Regions from separate parts of the Streptomyces sp. NPDC030809 genome, predicted to be linked through region 1. Evidence: riboswitches for the same ligand, from Rfam matches in the RefSeq annotation. Region 1 holds a riboswitch; each other region holds the start of a gene.

Region 1 (5,378 bases):
GCGGCCGGCGTAGACGGCGGCGTCGTCGAGGATCTCCTCGATGCGCAGCAGCTGGTTGTACTTGGCGACGCGGTCCGAGCGGGCCGGGGCGCCGGTCTTGATCTGGCCGCAGTTCACGGCGACGGCGAGGTCGGCGATGGTGACGTCCTCGGTCTCGCCGGAGCGGTGCGACATCATGCACTTGAAGCCGTTGCGCTGGGCCATCTCGACGGCGTCGAGGGTCTCGGTGAGCGAACCGATCTGGTTCACCTTCACGAGCAGGGCGTTGGCGGAGCCCTCCTCGATGCCGCGGGCGAGGCGCTCGGGGTTGGTGACGAACAGGTCGTCGCCGACGATCTGGACGCGGGAGCCCAGCTTGTCGGTGATGACCTTCCAGCCGGCCCAGTCGTCCTCGAAGAGCGGGTCCTCGATGGAGACGAGCGGGTAGGCGTCGACGAGGCCCTCGTAGTACTCGGTCATCTCGGCGGCCGAGCGGGACTGGCCCTCGAACTCGTACTTGCCGTCCTTGTAGAACTCGGACGCGGCGACGTCGAGCGCGAGCGCGATGTCCTTGCCCGGGGTGTAGCCGGCCTGCTTGATGGCCTCGACGATGAGGTCGAGCGCGGCGCGGTTCGACTCCAGGTTCGGGGCGAAGCCGCCCTCGTCGCCCAGGCCGGTGGAGAGGCCCTTGGAGTGCAGGACCTTCTTGAGGGTGTGGTAGACCTCGGCACCCCAGCGCAGGGCCTCGGAGAAGGACTCGGCGCCGATCGGCGCGATCATGAACTCCTGGATGTCCACGTTGGAGTCGGCGTGCGACCCGCCGTTGAGGATGTTCATCATCGGAACGGGCAGCAGGTGCGCGTTCGGGCCGCCGAGGTAGCGGAACAGCGGCAGGTCCGAGGCCTCGGACGCGGCGTGGGCCACGGCCAGGGAGACGCCCAGGATGGCGTTGGCGCCGAGGGAGCCCTTGTTGTCGGTGGCGTCCAGGTCGAACATGGCCTGGTCGATCAGGCGCTGCTCGGTGGCGTCGTAGCCGACGAGCTCCGGGCCGATCTGCTCGATGACGGCGAGGACGGCCTTCTCGACACCCTTGCCCATGTAGCGGTTGGGGTCGCCGTCACGGAGCTCGATGGCCTCGAAGGCACCGGTGGAGGCGCCGGACGGAACGGCAGCACGGCCGGTGCTGCCGTCGTCGAGGCCCACCTCGACCTCGACCGTGGGGTTGCCTCGGGAGTCCAGGATTTCCCGGGCTACGACGACGTCGATGGACGGCACGAGCATCTCCTTCTGGGATGTGACGCTGGGTGTGCGGTGGCACGGAGGCCTTGCGGTGGCCTTGCCGCCTAGAGCCTAACCGGATCCGGGCACTCGGCCGGCCGACCGCCCGGGTCCTGGGACGAAAAAGGGTCCGAATACCCCTGTTACGGGACATAGGACTCTTGAATTCGGCCCGCGGGGGCCGGCGCCGGGGTGCGGACGGCGGGCTTCCGGGGGCTGGAACCGGCGGGCGAACGACACCGCCCGGCGCGTACGGAGGGTCGCGCCGGGCGGTGCCGGGGTGCTCGGTGCCGGGCTCCGGCGGGGCCTCAGGAGAGGTGCAGCTTCTGGCCCGGGAAGATCAGGTCGGCGTCGCCGACGATGTCCTTGTTGAGCTCGAAGAGCTTCTCCCAGCCGCCCTTGACCCCGTGGGCCGCGGCGATGGTGCCGAGGGTGTCCCCGGGCTTCACCTCGTACGAGCCGTCGCCCTTCTTGTAGCCCTGGGTCGCGGAGGGGGCGGAGGGGCGCTCGGAGCGGGTGGTCGGCGCGGACTCCTCGCGGCTCTTCGACGCGGACTTCGAGGAACCGGAGGACGCGGCGGAGCCCGAGGACTTCGAGGAGCCGGAGGAGGAGGGCTTCGAGGTCGAGGGCTTCGACGGGGTGGTGTCGCCGGAGCCGGAGGAGGTGCGGGTCAGGCCGACGCCGCAGCTCGGCCAGGCGCCCTTGCCCTGGCCCGCGAGGACCTTCTCGCCGATGGCGATCTGCTGGGCCTTGGTGGCCTGGTGGGCGTTCGGCGCGTACGCCGTACCGCCGAAGGCGGCCCAGGTGGAGGCGGAGAACTGCAGGCCGCCGTAGTAGCCGTTGCCGGTGTTGATCGACCAGTTGCCGCCGGACTCGCACTGGGCGACGGCGTCCCACTGGGAGGTGGTGGCGGCACTGGCGGTGCCGGCGGCCATCAGGGGGGCGGCGACGGCGGCGCCGGTGACACCCGCCAGGGTCACGATGCGGGTCGTCCGGTCGAGCGCAGTGGGGCGGCGATGCTTGCCCTTGCCGGAAAGCAGCATGGAACTTCTCCTCACCGACGCCTGCGAGGTGAGCTGTCGGGTTCGGGCTGATGAGCTGCCCGGCCGCACGCGGTGCGCGCGGCTTCACCCCGAGCCGTTCCCGTGACCGTCTTTCAACGGCCGGGCCCGGCGCAAACCTTGGGTCCCCCGCTCCTGCCTTCGGCGCTTGCGCGACGACTGTTCCCTCCGGACCGCCGGCAGGATTCGGCGATGCGGTCGAAGGGGCCCGCGGTGGCGAGCGGTTCAGACCGTAGGCAGAGGCCTCCCCGATGTTCAAGGTCGGACATCGGGGAGAAACCGCCCCTATCCACCCCTCCGCCAGGGGTGTTTGCGCAGGTGAGAGCGCTTATTACGGAATCATCACGGCGGGCCGGGCCAGTTGGGCGGAAGAGACGCATGTCTCACTTGATCGAATACGGACATTCGACCCTTAACGGGGCATCAGCCGCGCCCGAAGTGCCCCTATTTCTGACGGAGATCGAGGTTCTGGCCCGGCTGGATCAGATCCGCGTCCTCGCCGATGAGCTTCTCGTTCGCCTTGTACAGCGCGCCCCAGCCGCCCTTCACGCCCTTGGCGTCCGCAATCTCGGAGAGGCTGTCCCCGGGCTGCACGGTGTACGTGGGCGAGGGGGCCGGGATGGACGCCGGGTCGGTGAGGTCCGACGCGGCGTCAGCGGAGCCGGTGGCGCCGCCCGCCGCGCCCAGGCCCTCGTCGGCCGCCGCACCGCGGTGGCGGCCGGAACCCTCGCCCGCGCCGGGCGTGGCCGCCGCAGGGGTCTCGGGGGTGGCCCCCGGGGCGCCGGGGGCGGTCGGAGTGCCGGGCGCGGCAGGCGTGGTGGGAGCCGTCGGCGTGCCCGGCGTACCGGGGGCCGTCGGGGTCCCGGGCGTGGCCGGGGTGGAGGGCGTGCCCGGGGCGGCCGGGGTGGTCGGGGTCGCCGGGGTGGTGGGCGCACCCGGGGTGGCGGGGGTGGTGGGGGTGGCCGGCTTGGCGTGCTTCGCCGGCTTCTCGGGTGCCGGGCGCTCGTCGGGGCGCACGGGGGCCGGGGAGACCGGGCGCGGCGAGGCGGCGGAGCCGGGGTCCACGTCGGCGGCCGGGCCCTTCCCGGTGAGGCCCGCCGGGCCCGCGCACAGCGGCCAGGCACCGGGGCCCTCGCTGCCGAGGATCCGCTCGGCGACGGCTATCTGCTGGGAGCGGCTGGCCAGGTCGGGGCGGGTGGCGAACTCCAGCCCGCCGCCGTCCTTCCACATCTGCTGGGTGAGCTGGAGCCCGCCGTACGCGGCGTTGCCGAAGTCTGCGCTCCAGGCGCCGCCGCTCTCGCACTCGGCGACCTTGTCCCAGGTGGCGGCTTCCGCTGCGGACGCGTTGGTGGCCGCGAGCAGCGGCAACGCGAGCGCGGAGCCGGTGACTCCGGCCGTGACGACGATGGCGGGTGCCTGACGGGGGCGTCTGTGGCGGCCGTTCCCGGAACGCATGGCTGTGGACCTTTCGCGTGACAGCAAAGGGGCGACGGCGAACCTAACCGGCCTCGAACGTTTGTCACAAGTCGATGCAGCGCAGATCACGCGAAGGTCACACTCCTGATGGTCCGTCAAGAACGGTCCAGGAATGCTTGAATCCGGTTCAGTTTCCGGCGGGTTCCGCTTTCAGCCTCCGGACGGCGTGAACGCGACGGGCAGCGTGCGCAGTCCGCGCATGATGAGCCCGCCGCGCCACCGGAGTTCGGCGGGATCCGCGTCAAGTCGCAGGTCCGGCAGGCGGGTCAGCAGGGTGGCCAGTGCGGTCTGGCCCTCCAGCCGGGCCAGCGGGGCGCCGAGGCAGTAGTGGATGCCGTGCCCGTACCCGAGGTGCTGGTTGTCGGTGCGCGAGAGGTCCAGGGTGTCGGGCGCGGCGAACCGCTCGGGATCGCGGTCGGCGGCCGCGAGCACCACGAGCACCGGGTCCCCGGCGGCGATGTCCTGCCCGCCGAGGGTCAGCGGCCGGGTGGCGAACCGCCAGGTGGCCAGCTCCACGGGGCCGTCGTAGCGCAGCAGCTCCTCCACGCCGGTGGCCAGCAGTTCCGTCTCCCCGGCGGCGAGGGAGGCCTGGAGGCGGGTGCGCTGGCCGGGGTTCATGAACAGGGAGTGCAGCCCGTTGCCGATGAGGTTGACCGTGGTCTCGAAGCCGGCGAAGAGGAGGATGAAGGCCATCGCGGCGGCCTCGTTCTCCGTCAGGTGCTCGCCGTGGTCGCTCGCCCGGATGAGTCCGGAGATGAGGTCGTCGCCCAGGTCGTCGCGCTTGCGGTGGATCAGCTCGACCAGGTAGTTGCGCATCTGCTTGACCGAGCGGGCCACCCCGCCGCGCGGGCCGCCCCCGTGCCGGATCATCATCCCGGCCCAGTCGCGGAAGTCGTCCTGGTCCTCGCGCGGCACCCCGAGCATCTCGCAGATGGCGTAGATGGGGAGGGGGAAGGCGAACTCGTGGATGAGGTCCGCCGTGCCCCGCGCGGCGAACCCGTCGATGAGGTGGTCGGTCAGCTCCTGCACCCGGGGGGTGAACTCGGCGACCCGGCGCGGGGTGAACGCCTTGGACACCAGCCGGCGCAGCCGGGTGTGGTCGGGCGGGTCGATGTTGAGCAGGTGGGTCATCAGCTCGGCCTTGCGCTCGCCCGGGATGCCGGTCTTGCCCTTGGCGTGGGCGGGCTCCGCGTGGTGGGCCGGGTTCTTGCTCAGCCGCTGGTCGGCGAGAGCCTGGCGGGCGTCGGCGTACCGGGTGACGAGCCAGGCCTCGACCCCGCTGGGCAGCTTGGTGCGGTGCACCGGGGAGTGCTCGCGCAGCCAGGCGTACGCGGGATACGGGTCGGTCGCGAACTCCCAGTCGAACAGGGTGGGGGCCGGGGGTCCGGCGGGGCCAGCTGCTGCGTTCTCTTCGTGCACCACCCGACGGTATCCCCCCGGGGTGCATGCCCGCGCTCATCCCATATGACGGGTTCGCGACGGCTGTCCGCAGATCGGACGGACCTTGACCTGAGCCGATCCGACGTTCCTACTTTCGGTTCTGTGGATGTGAGGATCTTGAAAAGAAGTTTCGCGGTGGTGGAG
Region 2 (5,378 bases), on a different contig from region 1:
CCCGCTGACCGGGCGCCCGGAGGCCGACCTGCCGGCCGGCTGGGAGGAGATCCCCGGGGCGCGCGGCTGCACCGCGCAGGCCTGCGGCTTCCGGGACCACCACCGGGAGCTGCTGGCGGCGGGGGCCCGGGTCTACGGGCTGTCCGGCCAGGACACCCCGTACCAGGCGGAGGTGGTGGAGCGGCTGGGACTGCCGTACCCGCTGCTGTCCGATCCGGACCTCGCCCTGGCGCGGGCGCTGGACCTGCCCACCTTCGAGTTCGAGGGCCGGACCCTCTTCAGGCGGCTGACGCTCGTCGTGCGGGACGGGAGGATCGAGCACGTCTTCCACCCGGTCTTCCCGCCCGACGAGCACGCCGGCCAGGTCCTCGCCTGGCTCTCCGGTCAGTAGGCGCCGAAGACGTTGTCGATCGAACCGTAGCGGGCGGCCGCGTAGTTGCAGGCCGCGGTGATGTTGGCGACCGGGTCGTAGGAGTCGGTCGAGGTGCCGGGCACGTGGTAGGCGCGGAAGGTGGGGTCGATCACCTGGAGCAGGCCCTTGGAGGGGATGCCGGCCGCCGCGTTCGAGTCCCAGTTGTTGATGGCGAGGGGGTTGCCGGAGGACTCGCGCATGACGTTGCGGTAGATCCCCTGGTAGCTGCCCGGGATGCCGTGGCGGGCCATGATGTCCAGCGACTCGCGGATCCAGCCGTCCAGGTTGTTCGGGTAGCTCACGGCCTTCGGGGCGGCGGTGGTCCGGGCCGAGCGGTCGGCGCGGGCCGGGGCCGCGGCCCGGTCGGCGGCGCTCTTCGCCTTCGCCGCCGCCGACTTGGCCGGCTTGGCCTTGGCGGGGTTGGGGGCGCCGAGGGTGAGCTTGAGGCCGGGGTGGATGAGCGCCGGGTCCCCGCCGATGACGTTCCGGTTGTCCTGGTACAGCTTCTTCCAGCCGCCGGTCACGTGCTGCGAACGGGCGATCCCGGAAAGGGAGTCGCCGGCCTTGACGGAATAGGTGGCCGGCCCCTTGGCGGGCGCCTTCCCCGGGGCTGCCGCCGGAGCGGACTTTGCGGTGGTGATGGAATGCACGGACTGCGCCGCCGCATTCGGGGCCGCGGCGTCGGCCACGCTGGCACCGATCAGCGGAAGGGCGAGGGCTGCGCCGCCCGTGCCGGCGGCGACGAAGCCGCGGCTGAGCGGGTTGTTCTTCGGGCGGCGGTGCTTACCCTTTGCGGGCATGGCGGTGTCCTCTCCGACGCCTGCGAGGTGAGCTGTCGGGTTCGGGCTGGAGCTGCCCGGCCGCACGGCGTGTGCGGCTTCACCCCGAGCCGTCCCGTGTCCGGGCCGGCGGCCTGCCTGGTTCCCCCGCTCCTGCCGTGTCGCGCGTGGGTGGATGGATGTCCGGGCGGCGGCAGGATTCGGCGTTCCGCTCGGATTGACGGTGACGCTAAAGGAAGCAGGGCGCACAGAACAAGACGTGAATTGCACGAGGAAATGAAATTGACCGATCCACCGGAAAAGGATCATTCCGCACCGCCGGAGGGCGTCCCCAACTTCCGGGCGGCACAAGGGCCGCGGCCGGCTCCCGTGGCTTCGCACGAGGATTCCGCGTGACCCACCTCACGGGCCCCGCGCCGAATACGGCATGAGTGGATATGGAGGCATGAAGAAGCCGAATTCGGACATTGCCCCCTGTCGGCGTAGGCCGGGGTGGGCCATGCTGTGATCCGCCCGCCCGGGCGAGGGGTCCGGGGCGGCGGCGGACGAGGGGGCGCGGAGTGGGCACGGTGGACGGCACGGTGGACGGCGCGGCGGGCGGCAGGGCGGACGGCACGGACGGGGTGCGGATCGAGCGGGACGGGCCGGTCTTCACGGTGGTGCTGGACCGGCCGGGGGTGCGCAACGCGGTCGACGGACCGGCGGCGGCGGCGCTCGCGGCGGCCTTCCGCACCTTCGACGCCGACCCGGAGGCGGCCGTGGCCGTGCTGTGGGGCGAGGGCGGCACCTTCTGCGCGGGCGCCGACCTCAAGGCGATGGGCGGCGGGCGGGGCAACCGGGTGGCCGAGGACGGGGACGGCCCCATGGGCCCGACCCGGATGGAACTGGGCAAACCCGCTATTGCCGCCATTTCCGGCCATGCCGTGGCGGGCGGCCTGGAGCTGGCGCTCTGGTGCGACCTGCGGGTGGCCGAGGAGGACGCCGTCCTCGGGGTCTTCTGCCGGCGGTGGGGCGTGCCGCTGATCGACGGGGGCACCGTACGGCTGCCGCGGCTGATCGGCGAGAGCCGCGCGATGGACCTGATCCTCACCGGGCGCGCCGTGCCCGCGCCGGAGGCGTACGGGATGGGGCTGGTGAACCGCCTCGTGCCGCCGGGGCAGGCCCGGGCGGCCGCCGAGCGGCTGGCGCACGAGATCGCGGGGTTCCCTCAGCTGTGCCTGCGGCAGGACCGGCTCTCGGTGCGCGAGCAGCACGGCCTCGACGGGGCGGCGGCCCTGCGCAACGAGTACCGGCACGGCCTGGTGCCGCTGTCCGCCGGGGAGACCCGGGCGGGGGCCGCCCGCTTCGCGGCGGGGGCCGGCCGGCACGGCAGCTTCACGGACTGACCGGCCGGCCCCCGCCCGTCCTCGCCCTACGGACGGGCGAGGACGTCGCCGATGCGGTGTGCGTAGAGCACGCGGCCGCAGGGCGAGACGTCGGTCGCCGCGCAGGAGGAAGAGGCCGTGTTGGCGCGGTGCTCGGTGACGGACCACAGCAGGGCCGGGCTGCCGGTGGACTCGCCGTGTTCCACGTACAGGTCCTCCGGTCCGACGGCGGTCGGGACCTCGGCCCCGCTGACGGTCAGCGCCTTGGCCGCATCGAACCGGGCCCGGTAGAGGCTGCCGTTCGCGTGCAGGTGGCTCTGGTTCAGGTAGACGGTGCCCTGGTACTTGGCTGCGCCCTGGACGCCCTCGACGGGCAGGTGGTTCGCCCAGTCGGCGAGCTGGGTGACCCCGTTGGTCGACATGATCTCGCCGGTGTCGCCGTCGAGCTTGAACCCGCCGATGCGGCCGGTGGAGGGGAGTTCGGTGGTGGCCCGGCAGTACTCGCCCATGATCAGCTCGTCCGGGTTGGTGCTGCGGTCCACCGACAGGTACGAGGCCTTGGGGGCGCCGCGGTCCTCACAGGTGGAGAGCTTCGCCGAGTTGTACTGGGGGGCGCTGAAGGTCCAGCTCGCCACCTGCGGCATCACGTAGCGGTAGCCGAAGGAGTAGTAGACCCCGCTCTGCCGGCCGATCTTGCGGACGTCCTGGACGTTGCTGGTCAGGCCGTTCTCGGTGGCGTCGTTGGTGCTCGCGTCCTGGTCCGGGTTGAGGTCCATGATGTACCGCATGTCGAAGACCCGGATGCCGTTCATGGTGTCGGCGACGTACAGGCGGTTCCCGTACCAGACGATCCCGCCGGCGTGGATGCCGTTCTGCTGCGGGTTCTCGCTCGCGTGCACGGCGTCGTACGAGATGTTGCCGTAGCTGTTGTAGTACGGCCACACGAGCAGCACGTGGCGGTACTTGTTGGTGTCCGGGTCGAGGAAGGTGACCCGTACGCCCTTCTCGTTGCAGGAGTCGGGCTCGGCGGTGGTGCAGCCGTCGGCGTCCCCGCGGCCCGGGTTCTCGCTGTCGTACGAGCCCACGAGCACCGGGCGCTTGGTGCCCCACCGTTCGTCCTGCTGGGCGTCGGAGGCTCCGGTGACGGCCTGCGGGATCCACTCGGTGGACAGCGAGTCCGAGGAGTCGAAGCAGTACGTGCGTGCGGGGGCGAGGGGGGTGCCGCGGTCGCCGGAGCCGAAGGGGTCGGTGGCGCAGGCGGTGCCGGTGGTCGCGGTGCGGTTGGCCTGGTCGAGCAGGTTCTGCACGCCCTGCTTGTGGAGGGCGGCGTCCAGGTCGGCCACCCGGCCGCTGATGTCCCCGCCGGACTTCATGGCGAACTCGGCGCTGCCGGCCGGGGTTCCGGGGCCGCTGAAGGCGGTGGCGGCCGTGGCGGTGGCGGTGGCCGTGGTGGCCTGCGGCTGGGCGGAGCCGGCCGGTGCCGGGTCGGCGGCGGTGGCGGGGGCGGCGAGGCCCCCGCCCAGCACCAGGCCCGCGGCTGCGGCCACGGCGAGCAGGCGGGCTCGGCCGTGCGTGGGTATACGGCGTGTCAGGCGGAACCGCAAGGGTGGCCTCCGTTGCTCTGGGGAACAGAGCAACGGATCCTTGCAGAGCCGCGATCCGGAGGACAAACTTCCGCCAATGCCCGGACAGTCCGGACATGACACCTTTTCACCGGATCAGCGGGCGCCCATGACCCGGGTGAACTCCTCGGGACCCACGGAGAATCCGCGCAGGACCAGGTCCGCGTTCCAGCCCCCCGAGCCGTCCCGGGTGAACTCGGCGACCGCGGCGGCCGTCGCATCCGCGACGGCCGACAGGTCGCTCAGGGCCAGGTCCTCGGCGCCCTGGCGGACCCGGACCCCGGTGCCGGGTATGGAGCCGAAGGTCTTCGGGCCGTCCCCCTGGATGACCACGCCGACCACCACCCGCGCCAGGCTCTCGGCCATCCGGTCGAGTTCGACCGTCATGACCTCGTCGTAGCCGAAGCCCTGGCCGGTACGGCTGTCCCGGTTGAGGGTGATGGTGCCGTCGGGCGAGCGGCGGCCGAAGTGCACGAGGTGGACCGGCTCGCCGTGGGGGTCGTCCGCGCCGTAGACCGCCGCGATGATGTCGAGGTCGTGGGCCGGGGTCCCCGAGGGGCTCGGGTCCCACTTCAGCGCGACCTCCACCTTGGCCAGGCTCTTGCGGACACCGGTCATGGAACTCCCTTTCTCTGGCGGCGCGTTGCCCGACCATGCTGTCATGATCCCCGAACTGCGGTGCGATCGCCCGGATGTTCCAGGCCACCCCGGGTCCGCCGATCGGGTGGGCGGCCGGCCGGCCCGGCCCGGGCTGCCGGAACCCGCCGCTGGGCGGTGGCACTAGTGGGGCCATGAGGATCGGGCGGCGCGCACTGCTGCGCGGGGCGGCGGGACTGGCCGCCCTCGGGACGGGAACCACGAGACGGCCGGGCGGGCCGCGGCAGGGGCGGGACGCGGACTTCACCGCCCTGGCCGCCGGGCTCGACGGCCCGCTGGTACGGCCCGGCGAGCCCGGCTATCCGGAGGCCCGCGGCCTCTACCAGCCGCGGTACGACTCCGTCGCGCCGGCAGCGGTCGCCTACCCCGCCCACGACCTGGACGTTGCCGCGTGCATCGACTTCGCCCGCCGGACCGGGACCCCGGTCGTCCCGCGCGCCGGCGGCCACTCGTACGCGGGCTGGTCCACCGGCCCGGGCCTGGTCGTCGACGTGTCGGCGCTGGGGCGGCTGGTCACCGGCACCGGCAGCGCCCGGGTCGGCGC
Region 3 (5,378 bases), on a different contig from region 1:
GGCCGACCCCGTCCGGGCTGCGGCTGACGCCGACGACGGCGACGGAGCGGGGGTTGAGGAGCCGCTGCACCGAGCGGGCCTCGGCGCGCTGCTCGCGGGCCCGCTGGACGGCGAGGGACTCGGCGGTGGGCTCCAGGTCGAGGGTCAGGTGGACGGATCCGTCCTCGAAGCTGCGCTTCTGCTGGTAGCCGGCATCCGTGAACACCTTGATCATCTTGGTGTTGGCGGGCAGCACCTCGGCGGCGAACCGGCGGATGCCGCGCTCCCGGGCCACCGCGCCGATGTGTTCGAGGAGGGCGGAGGCGACCCCGCGGCCCTGGTGCGCGTCCTGGACGAGGAAGGCGACCTCGGCCTCGTCGGCGGGGAACGGGGCGGGGCGGCCGTCGGGGCCGATCCGGTCGTAGCGGACGGTCGCGATGAACTCGTCGCCGACGGTGGCGGCGAGGCCGACCCGGTCCACCTGGTCGTGGTGGGTGAAGCGGCGCACGTCCCGGTCGGAGAGCCGGGGGTAGGGGGCGAAGAAGCGGTAGTACTTCGACTCGTCCGAGACCTGCTCGTAGAAGCTGACCAGGCGCCCCGCGTCCGCGGCGGTGATGGGCCTGATCCGGGCGGTGCCGCCGTCGCGCAGCACCACGTCCGCTTCCCAGTGGGCGGGGTACGAGGGGTCCGACACCGTGGTCATGGGGGCAAGCGTACGGGTCCCCCTCGCGCGGCGTGTTAGGCAAGGCGGGACAAAGCGGTGCAAGCTGGGGAAGGCCGAACGGCAGGCTTTCACGGGCCGAAGGTCGGTCCGAGCATCCGGAGCGCCGTGAGAGACTGGTCTAGACAACCGTAAGAACCTGAAGGGCATCACCATGGCAGAGCGCCGCGTCAACGTCGGCTGGGCCGAGGGCCTGCACGCTCGTCCCGCCTCGATCTTCGTCCGTGCGGCGACGGCCTCCGGGGTCCCGGTGACCATCGCGAAGTCCGGCGGCGACCCGGTCAACGCCGGTTCCATGCTCGCGGTCCTGGGTCTGGGCGCCCAGGGCGGCGAGGAGATCGTCCTCGCCTCCGAGGCCGAGGGCGCGGACGCCGCACTCGACCGCCTGGCCAAGCTGGTCGAGGAGGGTCTCGAGGAGCTCCCCGAGACCGTCTGACCCGTCTCGGATCCCCTGCACGGCGCGGCGGGGCCGCAGTCTCCCGGAACACGGGACTGCGGCCCCGCCGTTTTCGCACCCGCGGGCCGCTGCGGAATTCCCCGGGGGATGCCGAATGAATTCGGGCAGCGGAAAGCCCGGCCCGGAAGGCCGTCAGAAAGCGGGCCCGAAGGCCGGGAGCCCGGAATTCACATCCGGCGCACGCATATCCGTTCTTTTTAGCGGGCGCCTGTTAAAGGCGGGAACCGGCCGTGTTGACGCGAGGTTGCGAACCCCTCACACGTCCGCCGTCCGGGCGGCGCAGCCGGTGGACGGCCACGGCCCGGTCCACGTGCCCGGCGGCGAGCGCCCGGGCCCGGGCGGCGTCCCCCCGCGCCACCGCGTCCACGATCGCCCCGTGCTCGGCCCAGGACTCGACGGGGTGCACCGGGGCGTCCACGGTGAACATCCACGCGGTCTTGTGCCGCAGCTGGGTGAGCATCGCGATCAGGCCGGGGCTGCCGGAGGCCTGGGCGAGCGTCTCGTGGAACCAGCCGCCCAGCGACCGCAGGTCCTCGCCCTGCCCCCGCCGGGCCCGGTCCTGGCCGAGCCGCACCAGCCCCCGCAGGACCTTCAGATGGGCCTCGGTGCGCCGCTGGGCGGCCCGGGCGGCCCCGAGGGGCTCCAGCAGCATCCGGACCTCCAGGAGGTCGGCCGCCTCCTGCTCGGTGGGCTCGGCCACGCAGGCGCCCGCATGCCGGCGCGTGGTCACGAACCCCTCGGACTCCAGGGTCCGCAGCGCCTCCCGCACGGGGACCCGGGAGACCCCGTACCGGCGGGCCAGCACCTCCTCGGTCAGCCGGCTCCCCGGCTCGAAGACACCGGAGACGATGTCCTCGCGGACGGCCGTGCACACCGCGTGCGCTGGAATACGCAAAACCGGACCTCCGCTCATCCCCCGCGAAAAACGCGGTCGGCGACCTCACCTCTGCGACTCTATTGCAGCACAGCGGAATTCCCGAGGGCGGCCGGAATTCGAATCCGGCCCTTTGGCGATCCTTTGCCCGCCGCCCGCCGCTCGCCTCCCACCCACCGGGCCGCAGCCGTCGGCCGCCCGCAGCGGTCCGGGTACGCCGAAGGCCCCGGCTCGGTGGGAGCCGGGGCCTTCGGAGGGCCTGCGGGCGCGTCGCGCCGCGGCCGGAGGTCAGATGGTGACGCCGTGCGAGCGCAGGTACGCGATCGGGTCGATGTCCGAGCCGTAGTCGGCGCCGGTGCGGGCCTCGAAGTGCAGGTGCGGGCCGCTGGAGTTGCCCGTGGAGCCCGACAGGCCGATCTGCTGGCCCGGGGTGACCTGCTGGCCGACGACCACGGACAGCGAGGACATGTGGCCGTACTGGGTGTAGGAGCCGTCGTTGTGCTTGATGACGACGTTGTTGCCGTACGCCCCGCCCCAGCCGGCCTCGACCACGGTGCCCATGCCGACCGCGTGCACCGAGGTGCCGGAGGCCGCGTGGAAGTCGATGCCGGTGTGGCTGCCGGAGGACCACATGCCGCCGCCGGCCTTGTACTGGGTGCTGACGTAGGAGCCGTCGAGGGGGGCGACGAACTGCAGCAGGCGCTTGCGCTCGGCCTCGCGGGCGGCGCGCTCCTTGGCCTCGCGCTCGGCCTTCGCCTTCGCCTCGGCCTTGGCGCGGGCCTCGGCGGCGCGCTGCTTGGCCTCGGCCTCGGCCTGGGCCTTCGCGGCGGCGATCTCGGCGGCCTGCGCCTGGGCGGTGGCCTGGGCCTCGATCTGGCCGGCCATGTCCTCGGCGACCACGACGGTGTTGAGGCCGGTGTCCTCGAACTTCTCGGGGGCCGTGTCGGCGGCGAACGCCGGGCCTGCGAGCGAGCCCACGACTCCGGTGGCGGCGAGGGCGGTGACCCCGGCGATGCCGGCGGCCTTGCGGTTCATGCGGCTGGAACCACGGTGCTTGCCGGTGGGACGGCTGCCAAACGCCATGAAGGGGCTGATCCTTTCCTTCCCTCTCGCCTACCGGGTTAGCTGACGGGTTCGGAGCAGGAAGGTCTCCTACGGGCCCCCTCTGGCGAGGCGGTCCGATTCACCCCAGGGACTGATGTGGGTCCCCGGCTCCCCAGGCTCGCGCCTGACGGGGACTCGGCGATTGCTGTCCGGTGCCGCGGGTGCGGCGCTTACAGCTGACGGACAGCAAGCCCGACGCTAGGCGGATCATCATCCGATCACCAAACAGACGCGCGTTTTTGTGGCGTACGCCACGACCCATACGGGCAGCCAACCCACCTAAACGGACAAGCGGGACACAAAGGGGCCCTGACGGATTTTCCGCCAGGGCCCCTCGGCTTCAGGCCGCCTCCGGGCGGCCCGGCGGGCTCAGTTGGAGACCACCGTGACCTCGCCGATGCCCAGCGCCCGCACCGGCGCCTCGATCTGCGCGGCGTCGCCGACGAGCACGGTCACGAGCCGGTCCACCGGGAAGGCGTTGACGACCGCCGAAGTGGCCTCCACCGTCCCGGTTTCGGCCAGGCGCGCGTACAACTGCGCCTGGAAGTCGTCCGGGAGCTCCTGCTCCACCTGGTCGGCGAGGGTGCCCGCGACCGCCGCGGCGGTCTCGAACTTCAGCGGGGCCACGCCCACCAGGTTCTGCACGGCCACGTCGCGTTCGGCGTCGGTCAGGCCGCCCTCGGCCAGGGTCCGCAGCACCTTCCAGAGGTCCTCCAGCGCGGGCCCGGTGTTCGGGGTGTCCACCGAGCCGCTGATGGCGAGCATGGCCGCCCCCGTGCCCCCGGCGGTGGAGCGCAGCACCTGGCCGAAGGCCCGGACCCCGTACGTGTAGCCCTTCTCCTCGCGCAGGACCTTGTCGAGCCGCGAGGTGAGGGTGCCGCCGAGGCAGTACGTGCCGAGCACCTGGGCCGGCCACACGCGGTCGTGCCGGTCGGCGCCGATCCGGCCGATGAGCAGCTGGGTCTGGACGGCCCCCGGGCGGTCGACGATGACCACGCGGCCGGTGTCGTCGGCGGTGATCGCCGGGACCGGGCGCGGCTCCGCGGTGCCGCCCGTCCACGTGCCGAGGGTGTCCGCGAGGACCGCGTCCAGGTCGGTGCCGCTCAGGTCTCCGACGACCACCGCGGTGGCCGTGGCGGGGCGCACGTGGGCCTCGTAGAAGGCGCGGACGGCGGCGGCGTCGATCCGGGCCACCGTCTCCTCGGTGCCCTGGCGCGGCCGGGACATCCGAAGGGAGGCCGGGAACAGCTCCTTGGAGAGCTGCTTGGCCGCCATCCGCGAGGGGTTGGCCAGCTCGTGCGGGATCTCGTCGAGGCGGTTGCGCACCAGCCGGTCCACCTCGCTGTCGGCGAAGGCGGGGGCGCGCAGGGCCTCGGCGAGCAGGCCGACGGCCTTGTGCAGCCGGGAGACCGGGACCTCCAGCGAGACCCGGACGCCCGCGTGGTCGGCGTGCGCGTCGAGGGTGGCCCCGCAGCGCTCCAGCTCGGCCGCGAACTCCTCGGCGGAGTGCTTGTCGGTGCCCTCGGACAGGGCGCGGGCCATGATGGTGGCCACGCCGTCCAGGCCCTCCGGCTCCGCGTCCAGCGGGGCTGCCAGGATGACCTCCACGGCCACCACCTGCTGGCCGGGGCGGTGGCAGCGCAGCAGCGTCAGGCCATTGGCCAGGGCGCCGCGCTCCGGGGCCGGGAAGGCCCAGGGCTTCGCCTCGCCCGCCTGCGGGCGGGGGTGGAAGGTCATGGTGGCTGCGGTCGCGTCGCTCACTGGGCCGCCTTCTCGGTCTCGTCGTGCTGTTCGGTGGCCGCGTCTGCGTCCTGCTCGTCCTCGTCTTCGCCGGAGTCCGCGGACCCGCCGGTCGGCTCGTACACGAGCACTGCGCGGTTGTCGGGGCGCAGCCGGGCGGCGGCCACGGCCTGCACCTCCTCTGCGGTGATGTCGAGGACCCGCTCGACCGCGGTCAGCGCGAGCTGCGGGTCGCCGAAGAGGACGGCGTACCGGCAGAGTTCGTCGGCGCGGCCGGCGACGGTGCCCAGCCGGTCCAGCCACTCGCGCTCCAGCTGGGCCTGGGCCCGCTCCATCTCCTCGGCCGTGGGCCCCTCGGCGGCGAAGCGCGCGAGCTCCTCGTCGACCGCGGCCTCGATGCGCGGCACCTCGACCCCGCCGGAGGTCTTGACGTCCAGCCAGCCCAGCGAGGGGGCGCCGGCCAGCCGCAGCAGGCCGAAGCCGGCGGCCACGGCCGTCTGGTC
Region 4 (5,378 bases), on a different contig from region 1:
CCTGCGCTTCCCGAAGGAGGCGGCCGGGGAGCCGCTGCCCGCCGTCGGCCGGGTCGGCGGGATGGACGTCCTGCGCTGGGGCGGCGCCGAGCCCCGGGCCGGCGCCCCGGCGGACGTGCTGCTGGTGTCCGCCGGGGTCCTCGCCCCCGTCTGCCTCGGCGCCGCCGCACTGCTGGCCGAACGGGGCATCGGGACCACCGTGGTGGACCCCCGCTGGGTCAAACCCCTGGACCCGGCCCTGGCCCCGCTCGCCGCCCGGCACCGCCTGGTCGCGGTCGTCGAGGACAACAGCCGTACGGGCGGGGTCGGATGGGCGGTCGGGCAGGCCCTGCGCGACGCCGGGAACGACGTACCGCTGCGCACTTTCGGGATCCCCGAGCGCTTCCTCGCCCACGCCAAGCGGAGCGAGGTGCTCGCGGACATCGGCCTGACCCCGGTGGAGATCGCCGGGGCGATCGGCTCGGCCCTGACGGGAGGAGCCACGGAGGACTGGGAGTCACCGGGATGAGCAGCCACGCAGAAGAGCACGCGGAGCGCGTGGAACACGCGGCGCCCGCCGAGCACGCGGAGCGCGTGGAACACGCGGACCGTGCCGGGCGCGCCGGCGGGAAGGAGGGAGGGCAGGGGGCCGGGCGGGCGGAGCGGCCGGGCGGGTTCGACCTCGGGAGGCTGCTGGCCGAGCGCGGGGCCGAACGGTACGAGCTGCACGCCCGCCACCTCAACCACCAGCTGCCGCGCATGCTGCACACCATCGGCTTCGACAAGGTCTACGTACGGGCCGAAGGCGCCCACTTCTGGGACGCCGAGGGCAACGACTACCTCGACATGCTCGCCGGCTTCGGGGTGATGGGGCTGGGCCGCCACCACCCGGTGGTCCGCAAGGCCCTGCACGACGTGCTCGACGCCTCGCTGGCCGACCTGACCCGTTTCGACTGCCAGCCCCTGCCCGGCCTGCTCGCCGAACGGCTGCTCGCCCACAGCCCGCACCTGGACCGGGTGTTCTTCGGCAACAGCGGCACCGAAGCCGTCGAGACCGCCCTGAAGTTCGCCCGCTACGCCACCGGCCGCACCAGGATCCTGTACTGCGCCCACGCCTTCCACGGCCTGACCACCGGCTCCCTGTCGGTCAACGGGGAGAACGGCTTCCGGGAGGGCTTCGCCCCCCTCCTCCCCGACACGCAGATCCCGCTCGGCGACCTCGGAGCGCTGGAGCGCGAGCTGCGCCGCGGGGACGTGGCGGCCTTCGTGGTCGAACCGATCCAGGGCAAGGGCGTGCACGAGGCCCCGCCCGGGTTCCTGCGCGCCGCCCAGGAGCTGCTGCACCGGCACAAGGCGCTGCTCATCGCGGACGAGGTGCAGACCGGGCTCGGCCGCACCGGGGACTTCTACGCGTACCAGCACGAGGAGGGGGTGGAGCCGGACCTCGTGTGCGTGGCGAAGGCGCTCTCCGGGGGGTACGTGCCGGTGGGTGCGACCCTCGGCAAGGACTGGATCTTCAAGAAGGTCTACTCGTCCATGGACCGCGTCCTCGTGCACTCCGCGAGCTTCGGCTCCAACGCCCAGGCCATGGCCGCCGGGCTGGCCGTGCTCGCGGTGATGGAGGACGAGGGCATCGTGGCCCGGGCCCGGGCCACCGGGGACCTGCTGCGCGGCCGGCTGGCGGCGATGGTGGACGAGTACGAGCTGCTGCACGCGGTGCGCGGGCGCGGGCTGATGGTCGGCATCGAGTTCGGCCGGCCCTCGTCGCTGGGCCTGCGCAGCCGGTGGACCATGCTGCAGGCGGCCCGCAAGGGGCTCTTCGCGCAGATGGTCGTCGTCCCGCTGCTGCAGAAGCACCGGATCCTCACCCAGGTGTCCGGGGACCACCTGGAAGTGATCAAGCTGATTCCGCCGCTGGTCGTGGACGAGAAGGACGTGGACCGGTTCGTCACGGCCTTCCGGGAGGTCATGGACGAGGCCCATGCGGGCGGCGGGCTGATGTGGGAGTTCGGCCGGACGCTGGTCAAGCAGGCCGTCGCGAACCGCTGAGCCGTGGGGCGGGCCCCCGGCGCGCCGAGTGGTCACTCGGGCCGGGGGCGGGGGCCCGCTCTCAGGCTTCCGGGGTGGAGGGGGCGGGCGACGCGATCGGTGCGGGCGGTGCGGATGACGCGGCCGGTGCGGGCGGGGCGGATGACGCGGCCGGTGCGGGCGGGCCGGAAGGCGAGGACGGCTCCAGGAGGCGGGTGCGCAGGCGCTCCAGGGTCGCCGGGCCGAGTCCGAGGCCCTCCGCGAGGTACGGGTCCACCCCGCCCCAGGTCTCCTCGATCGCCGCGAAGGCCGCGTCCAGGTAGTCGGTCCGCGCCTCGAAGAGGGGGCTCAGCAGGGCCATCACCTCGGGGGAGCGGGCGCCCTCGGCCTGCTCGCTGCGCTGGACGCGGTAGCGGTGGTGCGGCGCGTTCGACTCCAGGTAGTCCGTGACGATGGCCTCGCGCTCGACCCCCAGGGCGAGCAGGGTCACGGCGACGGAAAGCCCCGCCCGGTCCTTGCCCGCCGCGCAGTGCATGAGGACCGGCACGCTGTCCTCGGCGATCGCGTGCAGCACCCGGCTGTGCTCCGCGGTCCGCTCCCTGATCAGCTTCGCGTAGGACGTGCGCATGCGCTCTTCCGCGCGGCCCTCGCCCAGGACCTCGCGGAGGTGCCCGAGGCCGCCCTCGCGGACCATCTGCCAGAACTTGCCCCCGTAGGCCGGGTCGGACAGCGGGATGTTGACGTTGCGCACGCCGTCGAGGGCGACGTCCGCACCCTCCTGGGCCTGGTCCCCCGCGTTGCGGAAGTCGAAGACGGTGTGGAGTCCGAGCGAGTTGAGGTACTCGATGTCCGTTTCGGTGGCATGCGCCAGATGTCCGCTTCGGAAGAGATGCCCTGTACGTACCTGACGTCCGTCCGTGGTCGGAAGGCCGCCTACGTCACGGAAGTTGCGGACTCCGGCCAGTATCGGCTCGTTCGGTATGTGCTGGGTCACGTGGACTCCTGGCGGCTCGGGGGTGTGTCCGAATTGCACTACTTGGCGTCAAGTTACCGTAATAGCGGGGGAGATGTGCAGAGGGTGTGATCGGTGTGCGGCGGGCCCGTGAGCAGGATCATACGGTGACCGTGCGTGGCGGCGGCCGTGCATCGAAAGCCGTTGTGGGGAGGGCTGTTACGCGGATGCAATAGACGGACAGTGACCGGAATTCCGGCGATCATTCAGCTTCCCCATTCCTTTGGGGAATTCATGACTTGTTCCCTCCCTCCGCGCTGGATTACGTTCACCGCCGAGCCGGGTGGAAAGCCGAATCCTGCCGCCGCCCGGATACCGCAACCGACCAATTGCGTGCGGCAGGAGCGGGGGAACCAGGTAGGCCGCCGTTCCGGATCTTTCTCCCGGAGCAGCTAGGGGTGAAGCCGTATCCGTACGGCCGGGCATCTCCAGCCCGAACCCGACAGCTCACCTCGCAGGCGCCGGAGAGGAATTCGCCATGCCCGGAAAGGGTAAGCACCGCCGCCCGAAGGCCAGCCCGATCACCCGCGGTTTCGTCGCCGCCGGCACGGGCGGCGCGGCCCTCGCGCTGCCTCTCATGGGGGCCACCGGCGCCCACGCCGCGGAGCAGGCGGCCGCGCCGGCTGCCGCACCGGCCGTTGCCAACGCCGTCGTGCCGGCCGGGGCCCAGGTCGCGGCTCGGGTCGCCGCTCCGGCCGCCGCTCCGGCCGCGGCGCGGGCCACGTACACCGTGGCCGCGGGGGACTGCCTCTCCGAGATCGCCGCGGAGCACCACGTGCAGGGCGGCTGGCAGCGGCTGTACGAGGACAACCGGACGGCCGTCGGCTCCGACCCCTCCCTCATCCACCCGGGTCTGAAGCTGACCCTCGGCGGCAAGGGCGAGCACCGGGGCGAGGGCGAGCAGCACGCCTCGCGCGCCAAGCGGCAGCCGGTGAAGCGGGCCGAGCGGACGGCGTCCGCGGCGACCGGCTCCGCTTCTTCTGCCTCCTCCGCCTCCTCTTCTGCTTCCGCTTCTTCTTCCTCTTCCGCCGCGTCGGCCGCTTCCTCCGGGGCGGGTGCCTCCTCGGCCTCCGCCGCCGGGTTCGTCGCCCCCGTGACCGCCTCGATCTCCACCTCGTACCGCCTGGGCGGCAGCATGTGGTCCAGCGGGTACCACACCGGGGTCGACTTCTCCGTGGGCCTCGGCACCACCGTGCACGCCGTCGGCGCCGGCACCGTGGTCTCCGCCGGCTGGGCGGGCGCGTACGGCAATGAGGTGATCATCCGGCACGCGGACGGGCACTACTCGCAGTACGCCCACCTGTCCTCCCTCAACGTCTCCGCGGGGCAGACCGTCGGAGCGGGCGACTCCATCGGACTGTCCGGCTCCACCGGCAACTCGACCGGCCCGCACCTGCACTTCGAGATCCGCACCGGGCCGTCCTACGGCCAGGACGTCGATCCGCTCGCCTACCTGCGTTCGCAGGGCGTGAGCATCTGACCCCGTCCGCCGTCCGCGGCGGGCGTCGGCGGCCGGGGCCGGGATCCGAGGGGGATTCCGGCCCCGGCCGGGTTGCGGCTGCGCCGGGTCTGCGCCGGGCGCGCCGGGGGTGTGTCGGGGCTCCGTCGGGGGTGCCTCCGGGTTGCGTCGGGGGTGCCTCGGGGACGGGTGGGGCTGCTGTCTTCGTGCGGTATTCCCGCGGTATTCCTGACTCGTTCCGAATGGCCGAAACTGACCGGGTGGTATAGATCACCCCGCGTCAACCCCTTCCTACGGTCGCGTAGGTCACATCGCGCGGGGAAAGATGTGCTCCCGTGGCAGGCGATTCGACATTTCTCTCAGCAGGGCCCGGGCCCGTGACCCCCATCGGTTCGTACGTGGCACTCGGCGACAGCTTCACCGAAGGGGTCGGCGACCCCGGACCGGACGACACCTTCGTGGGCTGGGCCGACCGGCTCGCCGTGCTGCTCGCCGACCGGCGCGAGGAACACGACTTCCGCTACGCGAACCTGGCGGTGCGCGGCAGGCTGCTGGACCAGATCGTGGCCGAGCAGGTGCCCCGGGCCAAGGAGCTCGCCCCCGAACTCGTCACCTTCTGCGCGGGCGGGAACGACATCATCCGGCCCGGGAGCGACCCCGACGACGTGGCCGAGCGCTTCGAGGCGGCCGTCGCCGACCTGACCGGGGCCGTCGGCACCGTGATGATCACGACCGGTTTCGACACGCGCGGGGTGCCGGTCCTGCGGCACATCCGGGGGAAGGTGGCCACGTACAGCGCACACGTACGGGCCATCGCGGACCGCTACGACTGCCCCGTGCTCGACCTCTGGTCCCTGAAGTCGGTCCAGGACCGGCGGGCCTGGGACGACGACCGGCTGC

Evidence for each region. Region 1 has a riboswitch for cyclic di-AMP ahead of ACZ407_RS12595 (transglycosylase family protein). Riboswitches for the same ligand answer to the same signal wherever they lie in the genome.
Region 2: another riboswitch for cyclic di-AMP. It lies ahead of ACZ407_RS27480 (LysM peptidoglycan-binding domain-containing protein); the one in region 1 lies ahead of ACZ407_RS12595 (transglycosylase family protein).
Region 3: another riboswitch for cyclic di-AMP. It lies ahead of ACZ407_RS14630 (M23 family metallopeptidase); the one in region 1 lies ahead of ACZ407_RS12595 (transglycosylase family protein).
Region 4: another riboswitch for cyclic di-AMP. It lies ahead of ACZ407_RS16595 (M23 family metallopeptidase); the one in region 1 lies ahead of ACZ407_RS12595 (transglycosylase family protein).

Annotation. Positions count from the first base shown of each region.
Region 1 covers NZ_JBVIDV010000007.1:230,848-236,225, reverse strand. Annotated here, with positions in the region: gene eno (phosphopyruvate hydratase) at 1-1,260, opposite strand, end outside; gene ACZ407_RS12595 (transglycosylase family protein) at 1,566-2,300, opposite strand; cyclic di-AMP (ydaO/yuaA leader) riboswitch at 2,304-2,475, opposite strand; gene ACZ407_RS12590 (LysM peptidoglycan-binding domain-containing protein) at 2,763-3,773, opposite strand; gene ACZ407_RS12585 (cytochrome P450 family protein) at 3,945-5,213, opposite strand; gene ACZ407_RS12580 (globin domain-containing protein) at 5,370-5,378, shown strand, end outside.
Region 2 covers NZ_JBVIDV010000023.1:115,784-121,161, reverse strand. Annotated here, with positions in the region: gene ACZ407_RS27485 (redoxin domain-containing protein) at 1-391, shown strand, start outside; gene ACZ407_RS27480 (LysM peptidoglycan-binding domain-containing protein) at 385-1,212, opposite strand; cyclic di-AMP (ydaO/yuaA leader) riboswitch at 1,215-1,375, opposite strand; gene ACZ407_RS27475 (crotonase/enoyl-CoA hydratase family protein) at 1,761-2,576, shown strand; gene ACZ407_RS27470 (hypothetical protein) at 2,603-4,102, opposite strand; gene ACZ407_RS27465 (TerD family protein) at 4,274-4,795, opposite strand; gene ACZ407_RS27460 (FAD-binding oxidoreductase) at 4,969-5,378, shown strand, end outside.
Region 3 covers NZ_JBVIDV010000009.1:107,735-113,112, reverse strand. Annotated here, with positions in the region: gene ACZ407_RS14645 (bifunctional acetate--CoA ligase family protein/GNAT family N-acetyltransferase) at 1-682, opposite strand, end outside; gene ACZ407_RS14640 (HPr family phosphocarrier protein) at 855-1,136, shown strand; gene ACZ407_RS14635 (GntR family transcriptional regulator) at 1,369-2,052, opposite strand; gene ACZ407_RS14630 (M23 family metallopeptidase) at 2,320-3,114, opposite strand; cyclic di-AMP (ydaO/yuaA leader) riboswitch at 3,127-3,286, opposite strand; gene ACZ407_RS14625 (M16 family metallopeptidase) at 3,505-4,872, opposite strand; gene ACZ407_RS14620 (M16 family metallopeptidase) at 4,893-5,378, opposite strand, start outside.
Region 4 covers NZ_JBVIDV010000011.1:54,296-59,673, forward strand. Annotated here, with positions in the region: gene ACZ407_RS16580 (1-deoxy-D-xylulose-5-phosphate synthase) at 1-508, shown strand, start outside; gene ACZ407_RS16585 (aspartate aminotransferase family protein) at 505-2,028, shown strand; partial or broken gene ACZ407_RS16590 (tyrosine-protein phosphatase) at 2,210-3,001, opposite strand; cyclic di-AMP (ydaO/yuaA leader) riboswitch at 3,332-3,495, shown strand; gene ACZ407_RS16595 (M23 family metallopeptidase) at 3,498-4,499, shown strand; gene ACZ407_RS16600 (SGNH/GDSL hydrolase family protein) at 4,814-5,378, shown strand, end outside.